2 regions of the Cytobacillus sp. FSL W7-1323 genome follow, and region 1 is predicted to be linked to the other one. Evidence: riboswitches for the same ligand, from Rfam matches in the RefSeq annotation. Region 1 holds a riboswitch; the other holds the start of a gene.
What was found. A riboswitch is a leader RNA that binds a small molecule or an ion and turns the genes downstream of it on or off. The one in region 1 is predicted to bind S-adenosylmethionine.
Positions count from the first base shown of each region.

Region 2: linked by a shared signal. The riboswitch ahead of MKX67_RS07815 (LLM class flavin-dependent oxidoreductase) and the one ahead of MKX67_RS19360 (methionine ABC transporter ATP-binding protein) in region 1 are both predicted to bind S-adenosylmethionine.

Region 1 is NZ_CP151998.1:3,812,432-3,816,639, forward strand. Features, by position in the region: gene MKX67_RS19350 (MetQ/NlpA family ABC transporter substrate-binding protein) at 1-360, opposite strand, end outside; gene MKX67_RS19355 (methionine ABC transporter permease) at 374-1,042, opposite strand; gene MKX67_RS19360 (methionine ABC transporter ATP-binding protein) at 1,035-2,060, opposite strand; SAM riboswitch class I at 2,174-2,278, opposite strand; gene MKX67_RS19365 (O-acetylhomoserine aminocarboxypropyltransferase/cysteine synthase family protein) at 2,366-3,682, opposite strand; SAM riboswitch class I at 3,763-3,868, opposite strand; gene MKX67_RS19370 (hypothetical protein) at 3,957-4,208, opposite strand, start outside.
Region 2 is NZ_CP151998.1:1,506,016-1,510,223, forward strand. Features, by position in the region: gene MKX67_RS07810 (fatty acid--CoA ligase family protein) at 208-1,767, shown strand; SAM riboswitch class I at 1,829-1,940, shown strand; gene MKX67_RS07815 (LLM class flavin-dependent oxidoreductase) at 2,099-3,496, shown strand; gene MKX67_RS07820 (MetQ/NlpA family ABC transporter substrate-binding protein) at 3,514-4,208, shown strand, end outside.

The DNA of each region.
Region 1 (4,208 bases):
ATAAACACCAATTGGCTCGATATGAACACCACCAGCATTAACAAAATCATAATCATTTTCAGCCATTTGAGATTCTAAATAAGGGATATGTTGGAAATAGTTCGCATCAATATCGCCACCCTCTAACGCTTGGTTCGGTACAATATAATCTTGGAACGTTGTGATATCCAGCTCAATTCCTTTTTCTTCTAATAAAGGTTTTGCTTCATTAAGGATTTCAGCATGCGGTACGTTAGATGCCCCAATTTTTAATGTTTTTGTTCCTTCATCAGATCCTTCGCTACCTTCATCTGAAGATCCACAGGCAGCAATAAATAATACAACAGCTGCAATCATTAAAACAGATAACCATTTTTTCATTTTTTTAGCTCTCCTATCGTTTGTCTAGTTTGGAAGTAATCAAATCACCAATCATTTGGATGATAAACACGATAATTAAGATAATAATCGTTGCAATCCATACAACGTCATATCTACTTCTTTGGAAACCTTCTAAGTAGGCAAGGTTCCCTAATCCTCCTGCACCTATGACACCTGCCATTGCCGTATATCCGACTAGCGCAATCGCTGTAACGGTAATACCCGAAACAAGCGCTGGCATAGATTCAGGGATGAGTACTTTCCATATAATTGTACTTGTTTTTGCACCCATCGATTTAGAGGCTTCAATGACACCTTTATCAATCTCACGTAAGCCAATTTCCACCATTCTTGCATAGAAAGGTGCTGCACCAATAATGAGTGCTGGTAATGCTGCATTTTCACCAATCATTGTCCCTAAAATCATTTTTGTGAAAGGGATTAATAACACAATCAAGATTAAAAACGGAATGGATCGAAAGACATTGACGAATGCCGCAATGATCTTATTAACTAGCTGATTTTGCCATATATTACCTTTAGAGGTTAAGAACAAAAGTAATCCAAGAATAATTCCTAAAATAAACGTGGCTATAACAGAAATACTTGTCATATATAAAGTTTCTTTTGTTGCTTCCCACATTCTTTCCCAATCCACATTTGGTAGCCATTCATTAAGCATGGGAAATCACCTCCACGCCAACCTTCTGCGAATGAATATATTCAATCGCGCGGGTAACCTCATCCGACTCTCCATCTATATGAATAAATAAGGTACCGTAAGAGCCACTTTGTGTTTGGGATATCTTTCCTTGTAATACATTCACTGTTACATTGTAGTGGCGAATTAAGTTTGTGATTAATGGTTGTTCCGCTGAACCACCTACAAATCCAAGTTGAACAATTTGGCCATTTGGATAAGCACTCAGTAAATGTGTAATCGTTTCCTTCGTTTCTTCCGGTTCGGTCACTTGTTGAACAAATCGCTTCGTAATAGGTTCTTTTGGCTTTTGGAACACATCTAGCACTTCGCCAATTTCAACAATTCTTCCACCTTCCATGACAGCCACACGGTGGCAAATCTTGCGAATGACATGCATTTCATGCGTAATTAACACAATAGTTAACCCTAAACGTTCATTAATATCAACAAGTAAGTCGAGAATACTATCAGTTGTTTGCGGATCTAGAGCACTTGTCGCCTCATCACATAACAGTACTTTAGGATTATTGGCAAGTGCTCTAGCAATACCTACTCGCTGTTTTTGTCCACCGCTTAATTGCGAGGGATAGGCATCCTCTCGACCATCTAGTCCAACCAATTTAATTAATTCATTAACTCTCTCTAGTCGCGCTTTCTTAGGTACACCAGCAATTTCTAATGGAAACGCAATGTTTTCTCGTACTGTTCGAGACCACAATAAATTAAAATGTTGGAAAATCATGCTTATTTCTTGTCTAGCCTTTCTTAAGCTAGCACCTTTTATGCGAGAAACTTCATTCCCAGCTACAGATACAACGCCTTCAGTCGGGATTTCAAGTCCATTTAACATACGAATCAATGTACTTTTACCCGCACCACTGTATCCGATTACACCGAATATTTCACCCTCGTTAATTTCGAGGTTAACATTGTCTACTGCATTTACTTTCCCGTTTTTCGTTGAGAAAATCTTTTTTACATCTTTTATTGAAATCATTTTATACTTCACCTCTTCAATCCAGAAAAACCAACACATTTATAGCATATCCATTGTTTATAAAAAAAGCCTTCCTGCTTATGAGCAGAAAGGCTTGTTATGAAAATTCCTTTCTCTCATCTTTCAAAGCTAATGCTTTGAGTGAATTGGCACCATTTCAATTAAATGACGGTTGCCGGGCTTCAAAGGGCACTTCCCTCCACCTCTCTAAATAAGAGCAAACTATGAATATATTGAATTTTTTTGTGTACCTGTGTAATAGTATCATGTCATTGAAGTAGGTGTCAAATCTGAAATAATAGTTGTTAGACCCTTATATTTAATGAAGCAATACCGGTTGCCGCTTCAATAGCAGATTCAAGATCATCGATCAAATCTTCTACATTTTCAATTCCAATTGATAATCGGATTAAGTCTTCAGGTACACCTGCTTGTTTTAACCCATCTTGATTAAGTTGTTGATGCGTTGTGCTTGCTGGATGTATAATAAGACTTTTTGCATCACCTACATTCGCTACATGTGCGAACAGCTCAACCGAATTAATAACCTTCGCACCTGCTTCACGCCCACCAGATATGCCAAAAACGACAACTGCCCCTGCACCTTTAGATAAATATTTGTCTGCTAATTCTTTATTAGGATGGTTGTCATCGCCCGGATAAAGTACCCAATTAACAGCAGAGTGATTATTTAAATATTGCACAATTTTTTTCGTATTAGCAATATGTTCTTTCATTCGAACCGTTAACGTTTCTAAACCTAACGTAAATTGGAAGGCGCTTTGTGCACTTAGTGCTGGACCTAAATCTCTTAGAAGCTGCACTCTCGCTTTAGTAATATATGCTACAGGGCCAAGTGCCTCACTATATACTAAATCGTTATAGCTTGTATCCGGCTGACTTAATCCTGGATACTTCTCTGAGTTCCAATCAAATTTACCACCGTCAACAATGATCCCCCCCATTGTCGTCCCATTCCCAAGTAACCATTTCGTAGCAGAATGAACAACAATATCTGCGCCATGCTCAATCGGCCGACATAGATAAGGAGTTGCAAATGTGTTATCAACCACTAACGGCACACCATGTTCATGGGCGATATTTGAAACTGTTTCAATATCTAGTACTTGTAAACTCGGGTTACCAATGGTTTCGGCAAATACAGCTCGTGTCTTCTCATTGATTGCTGCTCGTAGTTCCTCTTCATTATTAATATCGATAAGCCTAACGTTGATGCCGTACTTTGGTAAAGTGACTGTAAATAAATTATATGTACCTCCATATAAATTAGAGGCAGCTACAATTTCATCACCCGCTTGAACAATATTAAGAAGAGCTAAGTAAATGGCTGCTTGCCCGCTTGCTAATGCTAATGCGCCTGTTCCCCCTTCTAACAATGCAACTCTTTCCTCAAACACAGTAACCGTTGGATTATGAATACGAGAATAAATATATCCTGTTTCTTTTAAGCCAAATAAGTCTTGCGCATGCTCTGTATTCTGGAATTGATAAGCATTATTTTGATAGATTGGGACCGCTCTTGCCCCTGTTACTGGATCAGGTTTTAGCCCACCATGAACACCAATTGTTTCAAATCGAAGTTGCTTTTCTTTTTCTGCCATTTTACATCTCTCCTCTTTTTTAAATTGGAAAGAAAAGACGACCAAAAACCCTCTTCACAAAGAAGAGGGTTTATCATCTCTTCTTATCTACCAGAGCTTTTATGCTCTGCTGGAATTAGCACCGTGTATCAAACAACCGGTTGCCGGGTTTCATAGGGCCAGTCCCTCCACCACTCTCGATAAGAATATTTAATTTTCTAATTATTCTAAGGATAGAATAACAACCTTTTTTTGGGAAGTCAATCTTTTTTTAGGACATTTGATGTATTTATGATTATTTTTGATTTAATACGAAAATGGCATCTAATTTTAATAATTGTCTAAAAGTCGACTTAAGGATGATATGCTTTTCATCCACTTGTTTCTTTAGACTCGTACGCCCTTGAAGCAAAGAATGAAAGTGGTCAGCAGTAGTTTGAATGTTTATATGATAATTTTTCAATGGGCGAGTATGTTTAATTAGCAGCCTTTTACGGTCTAATGTCAAATACATTAGATTTTGTTCTAATTCTACTCGAATCCTTAT
Region 2 (4,208 bases), 2.3 Mb from region 1:
CTGTATCAGTCTGTTTTTACTAAGGCATATAAGTATTTTCACCGTTTAGGATGAAGAACTTTTATGCTTTTTATTTTATTTATAAAGAAAAAAATAGAGTAGATCTCCGTAGACTACTTGAATCCTGAAATTTCTTTTAATATAATAAATTTAGAAAATTTATATTATAAAAATGAATGACTATTCATTCAGAAAAGAGGGAGAAACTTGAATTTAACAAGTCAGCTTCACAAGATTGCCTTAGAAAATGGGGAAAAAAATGCGTATTATTTTATGGATCAAGCATGTACATACGCAAAGCTCGATGAACAAGTAACAAGGTTTGCATCAGGACTTTCGTCATTAGGTATTAAAGAAGGTGATCATATTGCCTTGCTACTTGGTAATTCGCCGCATTTTGTTATTAGTTTATATGGTGCGTTAAAGCTAGGGGCAAAGGTCATACCGATAAACCCTATCTATACGCCTGAAGAAATTGGCTATATTTTAAGAGATGGCGATGTAAAAGCGGTGATTATGCTTGAGCAATTATTACCATTAGCAGAAAAAATGCATCATTTATTAACAGATATTAAGCATTATATTGTCTGCGAAACCGGTCAAACAAGTGGACTTCCAGCTCTGGGAGATAAGTCGGTATTTCCTAAATTGAAATCGTTTTCAGAGCTTGTTTCCAATGGAGATGTAACATTTGTTGATGCAGATGTTACACCCGATGATGTCGCGATTATACTCTATACATCAGGAACAACAGGCAAACCTAAAGGAGCCATGTTAACTCATCGTAACCTGTATAGTAATGCGAGTGATGTCGCGGACTATTTGCAGATTAATGAACGTGACACGGTGATTACAACCTTACCTATGTTTCACGTGTTTTGCTTAACTGTTGCTTTGAATGCACCTCTGATAAGTGGAGCAACAATCTTAATAGACCCTAAATTTAGTCCGAAAGAAATTTTCCGTTTAGCGGAAAAATACAAGCCAACTGTTTTTGCCGGCGTGCCTACAATGTATAATTTTCTTTATCAATATCCTGAAGGCAACCCTGGTGTCTTCCAATCTATGAGATTATGTATTTCTGGAGGTGCTTCACTTCCTGTTGCATTGTTAGAAAATTTTGAGAAGAAATTCAATGTGGTTATTTCTGAAGGCTATGGCTTATCAGAAGCTTCTCCGGTCACATGCTTTAACCCACTAGATCGTCCACGGAAACCGGGGTCGATTGGCACATCTATTATTCATGTTGAAAATAAAGTAGTTAATGAATTAGGAGAAGAGGTCGCTGTAGGTGAAGTAGGGGAGCTTGTTGTGAAAGGCCCTAACGTTATGAAAGGATATTACAAAATGCCTGAAGAAACATCTGCCTGTTTAAAGGAAGATTGGTTATATACAGGTGACTTAGCTAAGAGGGACGAAGAAGGATACTTCTACATTGTTGACCGTAAGAAAGATATGATAATTGTTGGTGGCTATAATGTGTATCCAAGGGAAGTAGAAGAGGTTTTTTATGACCATCCTGACATTGTAGAAGCGGCTGTTTTAGGTGTACCTGATCAGAATACAGGAGAAAAAGTTTTAGCCTATATTGTACCTAAAACTGAAAATTTAACAGAGGCACATTTATTGACTTATTGTAAAGAAAAGTTAGCCAAATACAAAATTCCTTCCTCTATAGAATTTTTAGAAGAATTGCCGAAGAATACAACAGGAAAGATACTGCGACGTGCTCTTAAGAAAAAGGTACTAGAAAATCAGGAAGCATAAGTTAAAAAACATGTTGACAAAAGATTCTAAATATTTTAGAGTAACTATATCAATTAAATAACCACTATCTAGAGAGGTGGAGGGACTGGCCCTACGAAGCCTCGGCAACAGACTTAGCATTGCAAGTACTGTGCCAATTCCAGCAAGCTAGCATTTAGCTTGAAAGATAGGAAGAGAATGAAATATTTATGAGCGTACGTTACCTCTTCCTTTTTGGAAGAGGTTTTTTTATGGCTGATTGGACCACCAAAAGCGATAAACATTCTTAGCACAATTGATAAATACATTATTATGCTTCTTTTGTAGAAGTATTAGTGGAGGTAATGGCAGTATGAGTTATAAAAAACAAATGATATTGAATGCATTTGAAATGACAAGTGCAATGCACAATTCTCATGGGCTATGGAAGCATAAAGATTCCAAACGACATCGTGCCTATAAAGATATTAATTATTGGATGGAATTAGCCAAAACACTCGAGAAGGGAAAATTCGATGCTGTCTTTTTTGCGGATGTATTAGGTGTTTATGATACGTATAAAGAAAGTAAAGAACCTTCAATTAACGATGGATTACAGTTTCCTGTTAATGATGGGGCGTTTGTCATCCCTGCTATGGCAGCAGTGACAGAGCATCTGTCATTTGCATTAACGGTGAGTACAACATATGAGCCACCTTTTGGGCAGGCAAGACGGTTTTCCACATTAGATCATTTGACAAAAGGAAGAGTGGCATGGAATATCGTTACTTCTTATCTTCCTAATGCAGCAAGAAATTTTGGTTTCAAAGATATGATCAAACACGATAAGCGTTATGAAATTGCCGATGAATATATGGATGTCGTTTATAAACTGTGGGAATCAAGCTGGGAAGATGGAGCAGTGATAGAAGATACAGAACAAGGGGTATTAATCGACCGTAAGAAAATCCATGAAATTCACCATAAAGGAGAATATTTTGATGTCGAAGGACCGCATTTAACAGAACCGTCACAACAAAGAACACCTGTTTTATATCAAGCAGGGACTTCTCCTAAAGGACGTGCTTTTGCAGCAAAACATGCAGAATGTGTATTTGTAGGTGGGCCAACACCTGAAAGAGTAAGAAATTATACAGAGGATATTCGAAAACAAGCGGAAGAATATGGCAGGAATCCGGAAGATATTAAAATATTCACTTTCCTAACAGTCATCGTAGGTAAGACAACTGAAGAAGCGGAAGAGAAATTTGCTGAATACAACCAATTATGGAGTGCAGATGCAGCGAAAGCACAGTTTGGGGGCGCAAGCGGTTATAATGTTGCGGAATTTACAAAGGATGAGTTAGATAACCCATTTGAATTTAAAGCTACAGAGCATGGGCATTATAAAGCTGCTTCATTAACGAAAGATGCGAAGAAAAAACTATCGATTAAAGAAGCGATTTCAAAACTAGAAGGATTAGATAGAGACAATATAATTGTCGGCAATCCATCAGAAGTAGCAGACCAAATTCAATATCAGTTTGAAGCCTCTGGTGTCGATGGTTTTAATTTAAATCATTTAGTAACGCCAGCAGATTTGGAAGATTTTATTGAGCTTGTTATTCCGATTCTACAAGAACGTGGTTTATATAAAAAGGAATACAAAAAGGGTACGTTAAGAGAAAAGCTTTTTACTCATGGCTCGCCCCTTTTACCGAGTGGTCATCCAGGAAGTAAATATCGTAAAGGTGAAAAGATAAATAATTAAAATAAGAGGTGAAGGGTATGAGAAAAGTTTGGTTATTATTTTTTGTACTGACTGGTTGCACTGTTTTAAGTGCATGTGGGACATCAGGTTCATCCGGCGAAGAAAAGAAAGAGATGGTCTTAGGGGCGACAGTTCCTTATAGTGATATGCTTGAGCAAGGTGTAGCACCACTACTTGAGGAAAAAGGGTACAAAGTAGAAGTAAAGGAATTTAATGATTATGTTCAACCGAATATTGCTTTAGATAGTGGAGATTTGGATGGTAATTTATTTCAACATAAAGTGTACTTAGAGAATTTTAACACTGAAAAAGGGATGGATCTAGTAGATATTATTTCTGTTCCTACAGCTCCAATTGGTATTTATTCAGAAAAATTCAACTCCCTTGAAGAAGTGAAAGATGGCAGCACGATGGCCATTGCTAATGATCCTACAAACTTAGCGAGAGGATTAACAGTTGCGCGTGATGCTGGTTTAATAGAATTGAAAGATGATATAAACCCAGTCAATGCAACAGTAAATGATGTATTATCTAACCCGAAAAATTTGAAATTCCATGAAGTAGATGCAGCCCAACTGCCAAGGTCTCTTGAATCAGTTGATCTTGCTGCTGTTAATGGTAACTTTGCGGTTGCTGCAGGATTAGATTTAACAACAGCAATTTATCGGGATCAAATTCCTGAGGAAATCCAAAATAGGATTGTTGTTCGTAA